Linked DNA regions of Youhaiella tibetensis. The protein of the gene in region 4 interacts with the protein of the main gene of each other region in a pairwise test. Links are inferred from orthologs where the notes say so. Each region holds a gene or a part of one and is shown on either strand. Other genes may lie near its edges.

What was found.
Region 1: the proteins of rplL (region 4) and dnaE interact in binary tests that used the Escherichia coli proteins (3 or more experiments, as listed by UniProt). The link is inferred for Youhaiella tibetensis from one-to-one orthologs.
Region 2: the proteins of rplL (region 4) and trhO interact in binary tests that used the Escherichia coli proteins (3 or more experiments, as listed by UniProt). The link is inferred for Youhaiella tibetensis from one-to-one orthologs.
Region 3: the proteins of rplL (region 4) and obgE interact in binary tests that used the Escherichia coli proteins (3 or more experiments, as listed by UniProt). The link is inferred for Youhaiella tibetensis from one-to-one orthologs.
Region 5: the proteins of rplL (region 4) and parC interact in binary tests that used the Escherichia coli proteins (3 or more experiments, as listed by UniProt). The link is inferred for Youhaiella tibetensis from one-to-one orthologs.

The regions. Positions count from the first base shown.
Region 1 is NZ_CP041690.1:2,265,767-2,269,782, reverse strand. Bases 18-4,013 are described here. They hold dnaE (DNA polymerase III subunit alpha), read left to right. Parts: upstream 18-366; coding sequence 367-3,813; downstream 3,814-4,013. Other genes in these bases: FNA67_RS11000 (LysE family translocator), read left to right, coding at 3,897-4,013. Also shown: FNA67_RS11010 (ABC transporter ATP-binding protein), read left to right, coding at 1-5; more of FNA67_RS11000, read left to right, coding at 4,014-4,016. UniProt on the Escherichia coli protein: DNA polymerase III is a complex, multichain enzyme responsible for most of the replicative synthesis in bacteria. This DNA polymerase also exhibits 3' to 5' exonuclease activity. The alpha chain is the DNA polymerase catalytic subunit.
Region 2 is NZ_CP041690.1:188,719-191,561, reverse strand. Bases 18-2,840 are described here. They hold trhO (oxygen-dependent tRNA uridine(34) hydroxylase TrhO), read left to right. Parts: upstream 18-844; coding sequence 845-1,837; downstream 1,838-2,840. Other genes in these bases: FNA67_RS00885 (NIPSNAP family protein), read right to left, coding at 2,347-2,840; FNA67_RS00890 (hypothetical protein), read right to left, coding at 1,838-2,329; FNA67_RS00900 (aldo/keto reductase), read right to left, coding at 18-764. Also shown: more of FNA67_RS00900, read right to left, coding at 1-17; more of FNA67_RS00885, read right to left, coding at 2,841-2,843. UniProt on the Escherichia coli protein: Catalyzes oxygen-dependent 5-hydroxyuridine (ho5U) modification at position 34 in tRNAs, the first step in 5-carboxymethoxyuridine (cmo5U) biosynthesis.
Region 3 is NZ_CP041690.1:4,017,880-4,020,899, forward strand. What follows is about bases 13-3,012. They hold obgE (GTPase ObgE), read left to right. Parts: upstream 13-990; coding sequence 991-2,034; downstream 2,035-3,012. Other genes in these bases: FNA67_RS19700 (GNAT family N-acetyltransferase), read left to right, coding at 13-458; FNA67_RS19705 (GNAT family N-acetyltransferase), read left to right, coding at 455-994; proB (glutamate 5-kinase), read left to right, coding at 2,040-3,012. In the rest of the region: more of FNA67_RS19700, read left to right, coding at 1-12; more of proB, read left to right, coding at 3,013-3,020. UniProt on the Escherichia coli protein: An essential GTPase which binds GTP, GDP and possibly (p)ppGpp with moderate affinity, with high nucleotide exchange rates and a fairly low GTP hydrolysis rate.
Region 4 is NZ_CP041690.1:2,761,536-2,764,288, reverse strand. The notes cover bases 21-2,753. They hold rplL (50S ribosomal protein L7/L12), read left to right. Parts: upstream 21-1,064; coding sequence 1,065-1,442; downstream 1,443-2,753. Other genes in these bases: rpoB (DNA-directed RNA polymerase subunit beta), read left to right, coding at 1,648-2,753; rplJ (50S ribosomal protein L10), read left to right, coding at 493-1,008; rplA (50S ribosomal protein L1), read left to right, coding at 21-166. Outside these bases: more of rplA, read left to right, coding at 1-20. UniProt on the Escherichia coli protein: The binding site for several of the GTPase factors involved in protein synthesis (IF-2, EF-Tu, EF-G and RF3). Is thus essential for accurate translation.
Region 5 is NZ_CP041690.1:1,932,955-1,935,999, forward strand. What follows is about bases 6-3,030. They hold parC (DNA topoisomerase IV subunit A), read left to right. Parts: upstream 6-402; coding sequence 403-2,658; downstream 2,659-3,030. Other genes in these bases: recO (DNA repair protein RecO), read left to right, coding at 6-311; FNA67_RS09285 (Dabb family protein), read left to right, coding at 2,658-2,966; FNA67_RS09290 (endonuclease/exonuclease/phosphatase family protein), read right to left, coding at 2,963-3,030. In the rest of the region: more of recO, read left to right, coding at 1-5; more of FNA67_RS09290, read right to left, coding at 3,031-3,045. UniProt on the Escherichia coli protein: Topoisomerase IV is essential for chromosome segregation; it is the principal protein responsible for decatenating newly replicated chromosomes. It relaxes supercoiled DNA.

The DNA.
Region 1 (4,016 bases), 500 kb from region 4 along the record:
TCTAGGCCTCTCCGGCCATCTTGCGCTTTGGTCCTGTTGTTCGTTGCGTGAACAGCGGGGAGGGCACCCGATTTGATTCAAATTTTAACGTTTCGTTACCCTTTTAACCTCGCGAACACCCGTGTTCCTGGACATGAACGAATAGAGAACATATAAGAACGGAACAGCAACAAAGGAGCTTTGAAATGATCATCGGTTTCATCAAGGACCTGTTCGCCGTTCTCGCCCTGGGTGCTTTCACCATCTCCGCGCTCACCTGGATGGATGTGTTCTCCCGACTCGTGTGAGGGTTGTGAATTGATCGTGAGGCGCAGTTGGTTCTGCGCCTCCTGGATGTAAAAGATACGTCCACACGGAATATCGTTCATGCCCGGTCCAGGTTTCATTCATCTGCACGTCCACTCGGCCTTTTCCCTTCTCGAAGGGGCCATCCAGCTCGCCAAGATTCTGGAGCTGGCCAAGGAGGACAAGCAGCCCGCGATCGGCATCGCCGACACTAACAACCTCTTCGGCGCTCTCGAACTCTCCGAAAAGGCCACCAGCAAGGGCATTCAGCCGCTGATCGGGTGCGAGCTGGCGCTCGATTTCTGGACCGCCGACGATCGCGGGCCCGAACGCGGCAATTTCGGCAAGGGCGGGGTTGTGCTCATGGCGGCGACCGGTGAGGGGTTCTCCAATCTCTCGCGTCTGGTCAGCCGCGCTTATCTGGAAGGCGAGAACGGCAGGGCCGCCGCCAAGATCGGCTGGCTCGATCGTGATAACCTCCAGGGCATCATCTGCCTGACGGGCGGGCCGGAAGGATCAGTCGATCCCTTCTTCGCCAGTGGCCTTGAAGCCCACGCCCATTCGCGGCTCGATCGGTTGCGCGAGCTGTTCGACGACCGGCTCTATATCGAGTTGCAGCGCCACGGACGCCACAACGAGGCGCTCGTTGAGCCGCAGCTGCTCGACTACGCCTATAAGCGCGGCGTTCCGATCGTTGCCACGAACGAGCCGTTCTTCAAGTCGCGCAAGGATTTCGAGGCGCATGACGCGCTGCTGGCGATTGCGGGCGGCACCGTGCTCGCCCAGACCGAGCGGCGCAAGCTCTCGGACCAGCACTATTTCAAGACGCGCGCCGAGATGATGGAGCTCTTCGCCGATCTCCCCGAGGCGCTCGACAGCACCATCGAGATCGCGCAGCGCACGAGCTACCGGCCGCGCACGCGCGGGCCGATCCTGCCCAAGTTCGCCGCTGCCCCGGGGGTGAGCGAGGATGAGGCCGTGGCCGCCGAAGCGGCAGCGCTCGGGAAAATGGCGCGTGATGGCCTCGCCAAGCGGTTCGAGGTCAACGGCCTGGCGCCGGGTTGGACCGCCGAGCAGTATCATGAACGGCTCGAGTTCGAGCTCGGCATCATCCAGAAGATGAAGTTTCCCGGCTACTTCCTCATCGTGGCCGACTTCATCCAGTGGGCGAAAGGGCAGGGTATACCCGTTGGCCCCGGCCGTGGTTCGGGCGCCGGTTCGCTCGTCGCCTGGGCGACGACCATCACCGACCTCGACCCGCTCCGCTACAACCTGCTCTTCGAGCGCTTCCTCAATCCGGAACGCGTCTCGATGCCCGACTTCGATATCGACTTCTGCCAGGATCGCCGCGAAGAGGTGATCCGTTACGTGCAGCAGAAATACGGGGCCGAGCAGGTGGCCCAGATCATCACCTTCGGTACGCTTCAGGCGCGCGCTGTGCTGCGCGACGTGGGCCGCGTACTGCAGATGCCATACGGCCAGGTGGATCGCATCTGCAAGCTCGTTCCGGCCAATCCCGCCGATCCCTGGACGCTGGAACGTGCCCTCGCCGAAGTTCCGCAATTGCGGGCGATGCGCGACGAGGACGAAACCGTCTCCCAGCTCCTCGAAATCGGCCAGGCGCTCGAAGGGCTCTTCCGCCACGCTTCGACGCATGCTGCCGGCATCGTGATCGGCGACCGCCCGCTCCAGGAGTTGGTGCCGCTTTACCGCGATCCGCGCTCGGACATGCCGGTCACCGAGTACAACCTCAAGTGGGTCGAGCCCGCTGGGCTAGTGAAGTTCGACTTCCTGGGCCTCAAGACGCTGACGACCATCAGCTACGCCGTCAAGATGATCAACGGCGAGAACGGCACCTTCGACATCGACAAGATTCCCCTCGATGACGAGGCGACCTACAAACTTTACGCGGGCGGGGACACGGCGGGTATCTTCCAGTTTGAAAGTCCGGGCATGCGGCGTGCCCTTATCGACCTCAAGCCCGACCGCATCGAAGACCTCATCGCCATGAACGCGCTCTATCGGCCCGGCCCGATGGATAACATCCCCAGCTTCTGCGACCGCAAGCACGGCCGCGAGCAGGTGGAATACCCGCACGAGGCCCTCAGTTCGGTGCTCGATGAAACCTACGGAATCATCGTCTACCAGGAGCAGGTGATGCAGATCGCCCAGGTGCTCTCGGGCTATTCGCTCGGCGAGGCCGACATGCTCCGCCGAGCCATGGGCAAGAAGATCAAGGCCGAGATGGACGCCCAGCGCGTCCGATTCCGCGACGGCGCCATCAAGAATGGCGTCTCGGAAGCCCTCTCCGATACGATCTTCGATCTTCTCGCAAAGTTCGCCAACTACGGCTTCAACAAGAGCCACGCGGCCGCCTACGCCTGGGTGTCCTATCAGACGGCCTACCTCAAGACCCATTATCCCGAGGAATTCCTTGCAGCCTCGATGACCCTCGACATGGGGCTCACTGAAAAGCTGGCGGATTTCCGGCGCGAGGCCCTGCGCCACAACATCACCATCGTGCCTCCGTGCGTGAACCAGTCCGAGGCGGTCTTCTCGGTGCGAGACAAGAAGGTCCATTACGGCCTGGCCGCGGTCAAAGGCATCGGCCGGCAGGTGGCCGACCATATCGCAGAGATTCGGGGCGATCGCCCGTACGCGGATCTCGCCGACTTCGCCACGCGCGTCGACCCCAAGATCGTCAACCGACGCACGCTCGAGACGCTGGTCAATGCCGGCGCCTTCGATTCCCTGGTTTCGCGGCGCGAGCAGGCCTTTGCCGCAATCGACTCCGTGCTGGGCACCGCTCAACGCGTCGCGTCTGACCGCAACGATGGCATCGTGGACATGTTTGCGTCCGACAAGCCTGAGCCGATCATCCTGCCTGAGATGTTCGAGCCCTGGAGCCTGGCCGAGCGGCTGGAGCGTGAGTACTCGGCCATCGGTTTCCATCTCTCGGCTCACCCGCTCGACGCCTATACCGATCTCTTCGAGAAACTGCGCGTGCAGCGCTGGGGCGATTTCGAGCGTGCCGTCAAGGAAGGGGCGCGGGCGGGGCGTATTGCGGGCACGCTGTCCTCGCGGCAGGACCGACGGACGCGCAAGGGCACGCCAATGGCCATTCTCAACCTCTCCGATCAGAGTGGCGGCTACGAGTGCATCGCGTTCTCCGAGCAGATTTCGCTCTATGGTTCGGTGCTCGAAACCGGTCGTTCGCTGATCCTCGAGGTCGAGGCGGACGAGCGCCCGGATGGGATCAGCCTGCGCTTGATCAAGGCGGAATCGATCGACGGCGCTACCGAGAAGCTCGGGCGCCAGCTCACCGTGTTCCCGGAGAGCGAGAAGTGCCTGCCGGCCATTCGCGCCCAGCTCAAGCCGGGTGGTGAGGGGGCAGTGACGCTCATCGTGTCGCGCGATGGCGGTGCGCGCGAATACGAGATCAAGCTTCCGGGCAGCTTCAAGCTGACGGCGGAGGTGGCGGGCGGCATCAAGGCCCTGGCCGGGGTAACCGACGTTCGCCTCAATTAGCCGGTTCGGCGCCACTTTCCGGTTTCGAACCAAGGTGCGGCAGTGATATCTCCTGATGGGCGTTTTGCTCGCGGGGGACAAACATGTTCGATCTGCCGACCATCATCACCTATCTCGGTGCGTGTTTCGTGCTGGCCATAGTGCCGGGGCCGACCGTGACCGTCATCATTGCCAATGCGCTGGCGCGCGGAACGCTCGCCGGT
Region 2 (2,843 bases), 2.6 Mb from region 4 along the record:
GAGCGGGACGAGAGCGAGTAGTTCTCGGCGGCGCGGGTGCCCGTCAGGTCCGACTTGGCGTTGTATTTGCCCGAAAGGATGCCCTGCGCCAGGGGGGAGAAGGCGATGACGCCGACACCCAGTTCGCCAAGCGCCTCGATGGTCCTGTCGTTCTCGATCCAGCGATTGAGCATGGAATAGCTCGGCTGGTGGATGAGCAGCGGCACGCCCATGTCCGCCAGGATGCGATAGGCCTCGCGGGTCTGCGCCTCGGGGTAGTTGGAAATGCCGACATAGAGCGTCTTGCCCTGCCGGTGCAGCTGGGCCAGGGCCCCCATGGTCTCCTCGAGCGGGGTCGAGGGATCGAAGCGGTGGGAATAGAAGATGTCGAAGTAGTCCAGCCCCATGCGCTTGAGGCTCTGGTCGGCGCTGGCGATGAGATACTTGCGCGAGCCGAAATTGCCATAGGGCCCCGGCCACATGTCCCAGCCGGCCTTGGACGAGACGATGAGTTCGTCGCGATAGGGACGGAAGTCGCGCGCCAGCACGTCGCCGAAAAGTTCCTCGGCCGAACCGTAGGGCGGGCCGTAATTGTTGGCGAGGTCGAAATGGGTAATGCCCGAATCGAAGGCGTAGCTCAGGATTTCGAAGGCGCTCGGATAGTCGCGGGTGCCACCGAAATTCTGCCAGAGGCCGAGCGAAATGACGGGCAGCTTCAACCCCGAGCGACCGGTGAACCGGTATTGCATGGTGTCGTAGCGCGCCGAATGGGCACGATAGGTCATGATTTCCTCCCTGGGCGAGTGTGGCGGCGGCCAGATGGCGCAGCGCGGCGCGCGGTGCTAGAAAGCCGCGCATGAGCAATCTGCCCGTTTCGTCCCCGGCCTTCAAGGTCGCGGCTTTCTACAAATTCGCCGACTTTTCCGGGTTCCTAAGCCGCAAGGCCGATCTGGCCCAGTTCTGCTGCGCCCGCGCGATCAGGGGAACGATCATCCTGGCGGAAGAAGGTATCAACGGCACGGTCGCGGGCAGGCCCGAGGCTATCGATGCGCTGGTCGATCACCTCAACGAGACGTTTCCGTTCCAGGGCGCCGAGCTCAAGTATTCGACTGCCGACGCCATGCCCTTCCTGCGCATGAAGGTGCGCGTCAAGCAGGAGATCGTGACGCTGCGCGCGCCCGAGGTCAGGCCGAGCGAGCGGGTCGGCACCTATGTGGAGGCGCAGGACTGGAATGCGCTGATCGGCCAGGACGATGTGGTGCTCCTCGACACGCGCAACGACTACGAGGCCGGGCTCGGCACGTTCGAGGGAGCAATCGACCCCAGGACCGCGAGCTTCGTTGAATTCAAGGACTTCGTCGAAAAGCACCTCGATCCGGAACGCGACCGCAAGGTGGCGATGTTCTGCACCGGCGGCATCCGCTGCGAGAAGGCGTCGGCCTACCTGCTCTCGAAGGGTTTTGAAGAGGTGTTCCACCTCAAAGGAGGCATCCTCAAATACCTGGAAACGGTGCCGGAAGCGGAGAGCCGCTGGCAGGGCGAGTGCTTCGTCTTTGATGAGCGTGTTTCGGTGGTCCATGGGTTGCGCGAGGGCGCGGCGACGCTGTGCCGGGCCTGCCGCCGGCCCCTGACCCCGGCCGACCGCGCGCATGCCGACTACAGGGAAGGCATCTGCTGCCCCCATTGCGCAGGTGAGGTGCGCCAGGGCGTGGCGGAACGCCAGCGCCAGATCGCGCTCGCCCGGGCGCGCGGGGCATCGCATATGGGCGATGCGGCCGTGGCCCAGGCGCGCGAGGATCTCGAAAGAAAACAGGCCCGGCGCGAGGCGAGCCGCAACCGGGCCGGCAAGCAGACCTGATCAGGCCTTGCGGCGGAAATTCATGATCCAGTTGGTTTCCCAGACGATGCCGTCGCGCGAGAACGCCTGGCTCCAGCGCGCGGCATCGGGCCCCAGGCGGGTCCAGAAGAACTGCACGTTGACGGGCTGACCGCCGTCGACGTCGCGGCCCACGAACACGCCGTGATCGCCGATGAAGCCGCCCTGCACGGGTGGAAACAGGGTGCCCTGCTGGCTCGAGACCCAGTAGATCGCCCAGCGCCGGGCGGCCAAGTCGAAAAGGCGCAGGCTCATGCCGGAAAAGCCGCGGTCCGGCGCCTGCATCTCATCGATATTGGCGCCGCCACCCAGGCGCGGCTCGCACCGAAAGCTGGCCTCGAACTCGTCCCAGTCCTCGCAGCCGGCAAATCGGCGCTTGAGGCGCCGGTTGGAGACGATCCAGTCGCCATGGAGGAAATCGAAGTCGTGGACGGCGCCGGTGGGTGCGGCGAAATCGGTGGGATGGTAATTCATCGCAGGGACCTTTCGGTTCAGCGCAGCAGCGAGCGTGCGGTCGGTTGCAGAATGAGGGTTTCGGGCGGTGCCTTGAGGAAGTCGGAGAGCCCCGCGGGCGGGGCCTGCAGCCAGGTTTCAAGGCCCACCGCATTGTCGAAGCGCAGGAGCACCACATGCACCGGGTCGTCGGTGTGGATGGGGAGCCTGGGGTAGTTGTTCTCGGCTGCGAGCGTGAAGAAGCTCGCCAGCGGGTCGATGCCGGTTTCGGCAAGGGCGGCGCGCAGGCGCGCGTCGAACTCGGCGGCGCGGCCGTTATCGGCCAGCCGATAGAGCATGACGATGAAGCGCGAGCCGTTGGTGGCGAAGGCGCCGCGCGGCCGGCGCGGGCGCGCAGGGCGGACGAAGCCGTCCTGCGGGGCCATGGTGGAAAGCAGATGCACGTCGTCGCTATCGGCCATGGTGGCGTTGGCGCGGTCGCGATGCGCCCTCCAGACCGGTCCGCCATAGAAGGCGTCCAGTGCAGTGCGGCGGT
Region 3 (3,020 bases), 1.3 Mb from region 4 along the record:
TTGTAGCTGGATTGTCCAATTTCGAGGTGGCCAAGTGGTTGCCCCTGGTTCCCTATCCCTATACCCCGGCAGGTGCCGCCGAATGGCTGGCTCAACTGCCCGACGCGCCTCACGCCGGCAAGGCGATCTTTACGATCGAACTGCCCGGCACGGGCATGATCGGCACCGTCAGCATCGCCGCCGAACTCGGCTACTGGCTGGCGCAGCCCCATTGGGGGCGCGGCTACATGACCGAGGCCGCCCAGGCCTTGCTGCGCTGGTATTTCGCACAGCCCGAATGTGCTGACGAGGTGCTCTCGAGCGCCGATGCCGACAATGCAGGATCGCGGTCGGTGCAACGCAAGCTCGGCTTCGTCGAGACTATCCGCGAGACGCGTTTCTCCAAGTCCCTCAACGCTCAATACGAATGGGTCGGCACCGCCCTGACCCGCGCCGCCTTCGAGGAGCGTTTCCGATGAAGGCCACGCTCAACACAGAGCGCTTGATCCTGCGCCTGCCCGAGGTCGGCGATGCCGAGCGGATCGCGTTCTATCTCAACAATCTGGCGGTCTCGGGCAACCTGGCGCGCGTACCCCACCCCTATTTCCTGGGCGACGCAAAGGCCTGGCTGCGCACGCGGCGCGACGACCTGCCGCCAGAGGAAACCAACTTCACCATCGAAGTGCCCGGCCAGGGGCTGGCGGGCGCCGTCGGCTACCATATCGGGCTGGGCGGACAGCCGGTGATCGGCTATTGGCTGGGCCAGCCCTTCTGGGGGCGCGGCTACATGACCGAGGCTGCCCGCGCCGCGCTCGACTGGTATTTCGCCGTCACCGATGCCGACCGTATTCTCTCGGGCGTCTTCGAATTCAACATCGCCTCGCTCAACGTGCAAAAGAAGCTCGGATTTACCGAGATCGGCCGTTCCTCCATGCATTGCCTTGCGCGCAACGCCGAGGTGCGCCATATCGACACCGAACTCACGCGAAAAGCGTGGATTGGACAGCAACGATGAAATTTCTCGACCAGGCCAAGATTTATATCCGCTCCGGCGACGGCGGCGGCGGCTCCGTCTCTTTCCTGCGCGAAAAATTCGTCGAATTCGGTGGCCCGAACGGCGGTAACGGCGGACGCGGCGGCGACGTCGTCGTCGAATGCGTCGACGGCCTCAATACGCTCATCGACTATCGCTACCAGCAGCACTTCAAGGCCAAGACCGGCACCCATGGCATGGGCAAGAACCGCACCGGCGCCAATGGCGCCGACGTGGTGCTGCGCGTGCCCGTCGGCACGCAGATCTTCGAGGACGACAACGAAACCCTCATCGCCGACATGACCGAGGTCGGCCAGCGCGTCGTGCTGCTCTCGGGCGGCAATGGCGGGTTCGGCAACGCCCATTTCAAGACCTCGTCCAACCAGGCCCCGCGCCATGCCAATCCCGGCCAGGAAGGCACGGAAAAATGGATCTGGCTGCGCCTCAAGCTCATCGCCGATGCAGGCCTTGTCGGTCAGCCCAACGCCGGCAAGTCGACATTCCTGGCCGCGGTCTCGGCCGCCAAGCCCAAGATCGCCGACTACCCCTTCACCACCCTCCATCCCAACCTGGGTGTGGTCAAGATCGGCGAGCGCGACTTCGTCCTGGCCGATATTCCCGGGTTGATCGAGGGCGCCCATGAGGGCATCGGGATCGGCGACCGCTTCCTGGGCCACATCGAGCGCTGCAACGTGCTCATCCACCTGATCGACGGCACCCAGGACGACGTCAAATCCGTCTACAAGGGCATCCGCAACGAGCTCTTCCTCTATGACGAGCTGCTCGCCGAAAAGCCCGAACTGGTGGTGCTCAACAAGATCGACGCCATCCCCGAGGACGAGGCCAAGGAAAAGCTCAAGACCTTGAAGCGCATTTCCAAGGCGCCGGTCTTCGGGATTTCCGCGGCAACCCACCAAGGCATGGACGCCGTGCTCTACGCCGTCGTCGACGTCATCGACCGGACCAGGGCCGAACGCGAGGAAGCGGCGCGCCGGGCCATCGAGCCGAACTGGGCGCCGTAAAGCAAATGTCTGGGGGGAACAATGCTTTGGCGCCCTACCGGCGCCTCACGGTCAAGATCGGCTCGGCCCTTCTTGTGGACGGCCAGACCGGCAAGCTGCGTACGCAATGGCTGCGAGCCTTGGCCAGCGACATCGCCGCGCTCAAGGCCGAGGGACGGGACATCGTCATCGTCTCTTCGGGCGCCATCGCGCTCGGACGCCGGCTCCTCAAGCTCGACGCCATTGCCCTGACGCTCGAGCAGAGCCAGGCCGCCGCCTCGGCCGGCCAGATCGCGCTGAGCCAGGCCTGGGCGGAAACGCTGGGCGAACACGGCATCATCACCGGCCAGATTCTGATCACGCCCAATATCACCGAGGAGCGGCGCTACTACCTCAACGCGCGCACCACCGTCACCACGCTGCTCTCGCTCGGTGCAGTGCCGATCATCAACGAGAATGACAGCGTCGCCACCGCCGAAATCCGCTATGGCGACAATGACCGGCTCTCGGCGCGTGTCGCCACCATGATCGAGGCCGATTGCCTGGTGCTGCTCTCCGATATCGACGGGCTCTATACCGCCCCGCCGAGCAAGGACCCTTCGGCCACGCACCTGAGCGAAGTCGCTGCCATCACCCCGGCGATCGAGGCCATGGCCGGCGGCGCCGCCAGCCACCTGTCGCGCGGCGGCATGACCACCAAGGTCGAGGCCGGCAAGATCGCGACCCAGGCTGGAACCGCCATGATCATCGCCAAGGGCACCGCCGACCACCCGCTCAAGGCGCTGGTCGAAGGCGGCAAGCATACGCTTTTCCACCCTGTGCAGTCGCGGGCCCAGGCGCGAAAGCGCTGGATCATGGGGACGCTCGAGGTCGCCGGCTCGCTCGAGGTCGACGCCGGGGCCGCCCGCGCCCTCATGACCGGCAAGAGCCTCTTGCCTATCGGGGTCACGCGGGTGCGCGGCGAGTTCTCGCGCGGCGACGCCGTTTCGATCCTAGACCCGAATGGG
Region 4 (2,753 bases):
CAAGGCTTCGTTCAGCGAAGACGCGCTGCTCCAGAACATCAAGGCTTTCGCCGATGCCGTGACCAAGGCCAAGCCGGCCGGTGCCAAGGGCACCTACGTCAAGCGCGTTGCGGTGTCCTCGAGCCAGGGTCCTGGCGTGCACGTGGAGCCGTCGTCGGTCCTCTAAGGGCTGGCGTGCAAGAGTTTCGGGCGGCCTTCGGGCCGTCCGGGAAGCCGGAGCGATCCGGCTAAGACCTGTCCGAGACTGCTGGCGTCCCAACCCTTTACGGGCGGACTTAAAAGCAAAGCCTGCAATAGACGGGGGGAAGACCAGAAGATTTCGAGGGCCGTCTGGCCCTTTAGGTTTTCAGGTACGAACCAGGCCTAGCTGCCCTTCGGGGAGTTCGGTTGACAGGCATGTAACCGTTGCATCCCGAGCCGGAGCGATCCGGGAAGGGGGCAGCAAATGGCAAAGGGTCCGGCGGCAACGCTGGACTGTATGTGGAGACTAGCATGGAAAGAGCGGAAAAGCGCGTTGTCGTCGAATCGCTCCAGGCAGCTTTTGCTGGCGCTGGGTCGATCGTCGTTGCGCAGAATTCCGGCCTGACCGTTGCTGACCTCGAAGGCCTGCGCAAGCAGGTCCGCGACGTCGGTGGCAAGGTCAAGGTCGCAAAGAACCGTCTTGCCAAGCTCGCTCTGAAGGAAACCGATACTGCGGACATCTCGGGCCTGTTCACCGGCCCGACGCTGATCGCCTATGCGGAAGATCCCGTGGCAGCGCCCAAGATCGCTGCCAAGTTCGCCGAGAAGAACCAGAAGTTCGTCATTCTCGGTGGCGCTATGGGCTCGACCGCCCTTGATGCCGATGGCGTCAAGGCCCTGGCGACTCTGCCTTCGCTGGATCAACTGCGCGCTACTCTCGCCGGCATGCTCAAGCAGCCCGCGACCCGTATCGCGTCGGTCGTCCAGGCGCCTGGCGGACAGATTGCCCGCGTGTTGGCCGCTTATGCGGACAAGAGCGCAGCCTAACCTTACGTGGACACCCTCCACGGTTCGAACTGAAACAAACCTGAAAGAGTATTCAAATGGCCGATCTCGCCAAACTCGTTGATGAACTGTCCGCCCTGACCGTCCTGGAAGCTTCCGAGCTCTCCAAGCTTCTCGAAGAGAAGTGGGGCGTTTCCGCTGCCGCTCCGGTCGCCGTTGCCGCCGCTGCCGGTGGTGCTGCTCCGGCCGCCGCTGCCGAAGAAAAGACCGAATTTGATGTGATCCTCGCCTCCTTCGGCGACAACAAGATCAACGTCATCAAGGAAGTCCGCGCCATCACCGGCCTGGGCCTGGGCGAAGCCAAGGCTCTCGTCGAAGGCGCTCCGAAGGCCATCAAGGAAGGCGCTTCGAAGGCTGAAGCCGAAGACATCAAGAAGAAGCTGGAAGACGCCGGCGCCAAGGTCGAACTCAAGTAAGTTCGTCTTACCGACTTTCGGGGTGGCGCTCGACGCGCCGCCCCAACTCCCCGTCCGCGTAGCTGGATGGGTCGCCGCCCGCCAGGGGTAGGGCGATAGTTGCGGAACTAAATACACACCAGGGCACATGTCCCGAGAGCCGACGGCTGATAGTCGGGTCTTTGGACATTTGCCTCCGAGACATCGAGAAAACTGAGGAGCTTTTATGGCTACCACGTTCAACGGCCGCCGCAAGGTACGCAAGACTTTCGGCCGCATTCGCGAAGTCACGGAGATGCCGAACCTGATCGAGGTCCAGAAGGCCTCCTATGATCAGTTTCTTCTGGTCGACGAGCCCAAGGGCGGCCGTCCGGAAGAAGGACTTCAGGCTGTCTTCAAATCGGTCTTTCCGATCACCGACTTTTCCAACACCGCTTCCCTCGAGTTCGTGAAGTACGAGTTCGAGCAGCCCAAGTATGACGTCGACGAGTGCCGGCAGCGCGATATGACCTTCGCCGCGCCGCTCAAGGTGACGCTGCGGCTGATCGTGTTCGAAGTGGACGAGGAAACCGGTGCCCGCTCCGTCAAGGACATCAAGGAGCAGGACGTCTACATGGGCGACATGCCCTTCATGACCTCGAACGGCACGTTCATCGTGAACGGCACCGAGCGCGTGATCGTCTCCCAGATGCACCGTTCGCCGGGCGTGTTCTTCGACCACGATAAGGGCAAGACCCACTCGTCGGGCAAGCTGCTCTTCGCCGGCCGTATCATTCCCTACCGCGGTTCGTGGCTGGATATCGAGTTCGACGCCAAGGACATCGTCTATGCGCGCATCGATCGTCGCCGCAAGATTCCGGTGACCTCGCTGCTCAAGGCGCTTGGCATGGATGCCGAGGAAATCCTCAGCACCTATTACAACACGCTCAACTACGAGAAGACCAAGACCGGCTGGCAGGTTCCCTACAACTGGGAAAAGATGAAGAATGCCAAGCCGACCCATGACCTGATCGACGCCAAGACCGGCGACGTGGTTCATGAGGGCGGCAAGAAGCTCTCGGCCCGCCAGGCCAAGAAGCTCGCCGAGAATGGCCTGACCCACCTGCTCGCGGTCGATGAAGACCTCTACGGCACCTATGTCGCCGAGGACCTCATCAACTTCCAGACCGGTGAAGTCTACGTCGAAGCCGGTGACGAGATCGACGAGAAGACGCTCAACAAGCTCAAGGAACTGGGCTTCGACGAACTGCCGATCCTCGACATCGACCACGTCAATGTGGGCGCCTACATCCGCAACACGCTGGCCGTGGACAAGAACGAGAGCCGCGAAGA
Region 5 (3,045 bases), 830 kb from region 4 along the record:
AACTCCTGCTGCTCGAGGAACTCGGGTTCGGCCTCGACCTGTCGAGCTGCGCGGTGACGGGTTCGAGCGAGGACCTGACCCACGTTTCGCCCCGCTCCGGCCGGGCGGTGAGCCGGGAGGCCGCCGAGCCCTACAAGGACAGGCTGCTGCGCCTGCCGGCGTTTCTGCTGGGGCAGGGACCGGCAACCCCGCAGGAGGTTGCCGACGCCTTCGCGCTGACCGGATACTTCCTGGACATGCACGTCTGGCACGCCCGCCAGATCGACCCGCCGCCCATGCGCGAGACGCTGATCGAAATTCTCACGCGCTGAACCGCTTTTTACCCGGGAAAACGCGCGCAAGCCTCCGTTTTCCGCCGCTTTGGCTATACTCGCAAAATGATTCGCATGATCGAGAACATCAATGGACGACGCTGACCTCCCCAAGCCGGAGGATGGCGGCGAAACCCGTATCGTGGACCTGCGCGAGGCGCTCGAGGAGCGCTATCTCTCCTATGCGCTTTCCACCATCACCCAGCGCGCGCTGCCCGACGCGCGGGACGGCCTCAAGCCGGTGCACCGCCGCATCCTGCACGCCATGCGCCTGCTGCGCCTGGACCCCGACCAAGGCTACAAGAAGTCTGCCCGCATCGTCGGTGATGTGATCGGTAAGTTCCACCCGCACGGAGACCAGTCGATCTACGACGCCCTCGTGCGCATGGCGCAGGACTTCGCCCAGCGCTATCCCCTGGTCGATGGCCAGGGCAATTTCGGCAATATCGACGGCGATAGCCCGGCGGCCATGCGCTATACCGAAAGCCGCATGACCGACGTCGCGAGCCGGCTGCTCGAGGGCATCACCGAGGATGCCATCGACTTCAAGGCGACCTATGACGGCGAGGACGAGGAGCCGATCGTCCTGCCCTCCAACTTCCCGAACCTGCTGGCCAATGGTTCGACGGGTATCGCGGTGGGCATGGCGACCTCCATCCCACCCCACAATGTGGGCGAGCTGTGCGATGCCGCGCTCCACCTCATCCAGGTGAACCCCAACGCCGATGCGCGCGAGCTGGTGCAGTTCGTCAAGGGACCGGACTTCCCGACCGGCGGCGTGCTGGTCGAGCCGGTGGATTCGATCGTCAACGCCTACGAGACCGGCCGCGGCTCGTTCCGCCTGCGCGCCAAGTGGGAGCGCGAGGAAAAGGGCCGCGGCGTCTACCAGATCGTAGTCACCGAGATCCCCTATGGCGTGCAGAAGTCACGGCTGATCGAAAAGGTCGCCGAGCTGCTGATGGCCAAGAAGCTGCCGCTGCTCAAGGACATCCGGGACGAAAGCGCCGACGATGTGCGCGTGGTGCTCGAGCCGCGCGCCGGCACGGTGGACGCGACAATCCTCATGGAACAGCTCTTCAAGGTATCCGACCTCGAAGTGCGCTTCCCGCTCAACATGAACGTGCTCGACAAGGGCACGGTGCCCAAGGTCATGGGCCTGCCCGAAGCGCTGCGCGCCTGGCTCGACCATCGCAAAGTCGTGCTCATCCGCCGCAGCCAGCACCGGCTGGACCAGATCGCCAAGCGCGTCGAAGTGCTCGAAGGCTATATCGTCGCCTTCCTCAACCTGGATGAAGTGATCCGCATCATCCGCGAGGAAGACGACCCCAAGGCCCAGTTGATGGCCACGTTCAACCTGACCGAGAACCAGGCAGAAGCCATTCTCAACATGCGCCTGCGCTCGCTGCGCAAGCTCGAGGAAATGGAGCTACGCACCGAACACGGGGCGTTGCTCACCGAACGCGGCCACCTGGAGACGCTGCTCGGCTCGGAGCGCCGCCAATGGGGCGAAATCGCGCGGCAGGTCAGCGACCTCAAGGCCGCCTACGGCGAAGACAACCCGCTCGGCCCGCGCCGCACGGCGCTGAGCGAAGCGCCCGACGCCGATCATGCCGAGATCGAGACTGCCTTCATCGAGCGCGAGCCGATCACGGTCATCCTTTCCGAAAAGGGCTGGATCAGGGCGCTCAAGGGTCACACGGACGATGTGGACGAAAAGGGTTTCAAGGCGGGTGACCGCCTCAAGCTTTCCGTCAAGGCCGAGACCACCGACAAGCTGCTGATGCTCACCACGGGGGGCAAGGTCTATACGCTGGGCGGCGACAAGCTTCCCGGCGGACGCGGGCAGGGCGAGCCGGTGCGCATCATGGTCGATATCGAGGAGGGACACGACATCGTCGATCTCTTCGTCTACCGCCCCGGCACCAAGCGCATCGTCGCCTCGAGCGGCGGCAACGGCTTCGTGGTGGGCGAAGACGACCTCATCGCCAACACCCGCAAGGGCAAGCAGGTGCTCAACGTCTCGGGCGCCGAGGAAGCGCGCCTGCTGGTGCCCGTGGCTGGCGACATGGTCGCGGTCATCGGCCAGAACCGCAAGCTCCTGGTCTTCCCGATCCAGCAATTGCCGGAAATGACCCGCGGCAAGGGCGTGCGCCTGCAGAAGTACAAGGACGGCGGCATCTCCGACCTCAAGACCTTCAAGTCCGAGGACGGCCTTGTGTGGACGGACAGTTCCGGCCGCACCTTCACCCGTCCGCTGGGCGAGTTGACCGAATGGCTCGGCGATCGCGCCCAGGCCGGCCGCCAGCCGCCCAACGGCTTCCCGCGCAACAACAGGTTCACCGGCTGATGATCCGTCACTGCGTCTGGATAAAATTCAGGGCGGATGTCGACGCCGCCGAACGCGCGGCCATCTATGCCGAGCTGGAGGCACTGGTCGACCGGATCGATGGCCTCGAACGGGCCTCGTTCGGCGCCAATGTCAGCCCAGAGGGGCTGGGGCAGGGTTTTGCCGACGGCTTCATGATGGACTTCGCCGACGCCACGGCACGCGACGCCTATCTCGTCGATCCGGACCACAAGGCGGCGGGCGCACGGCTCGTCGCGGCAGCCGAGGGCGGCGTGGCCGGCATCCTCGTCTTCGACATGGACGTCTAGTCCGGGCTCCCTTGGTCCACGGTGAAGGTGAAGACCACCGGTAGGTGGTCGCTGCCTGTCATGCCTGCCGTATGCAGGT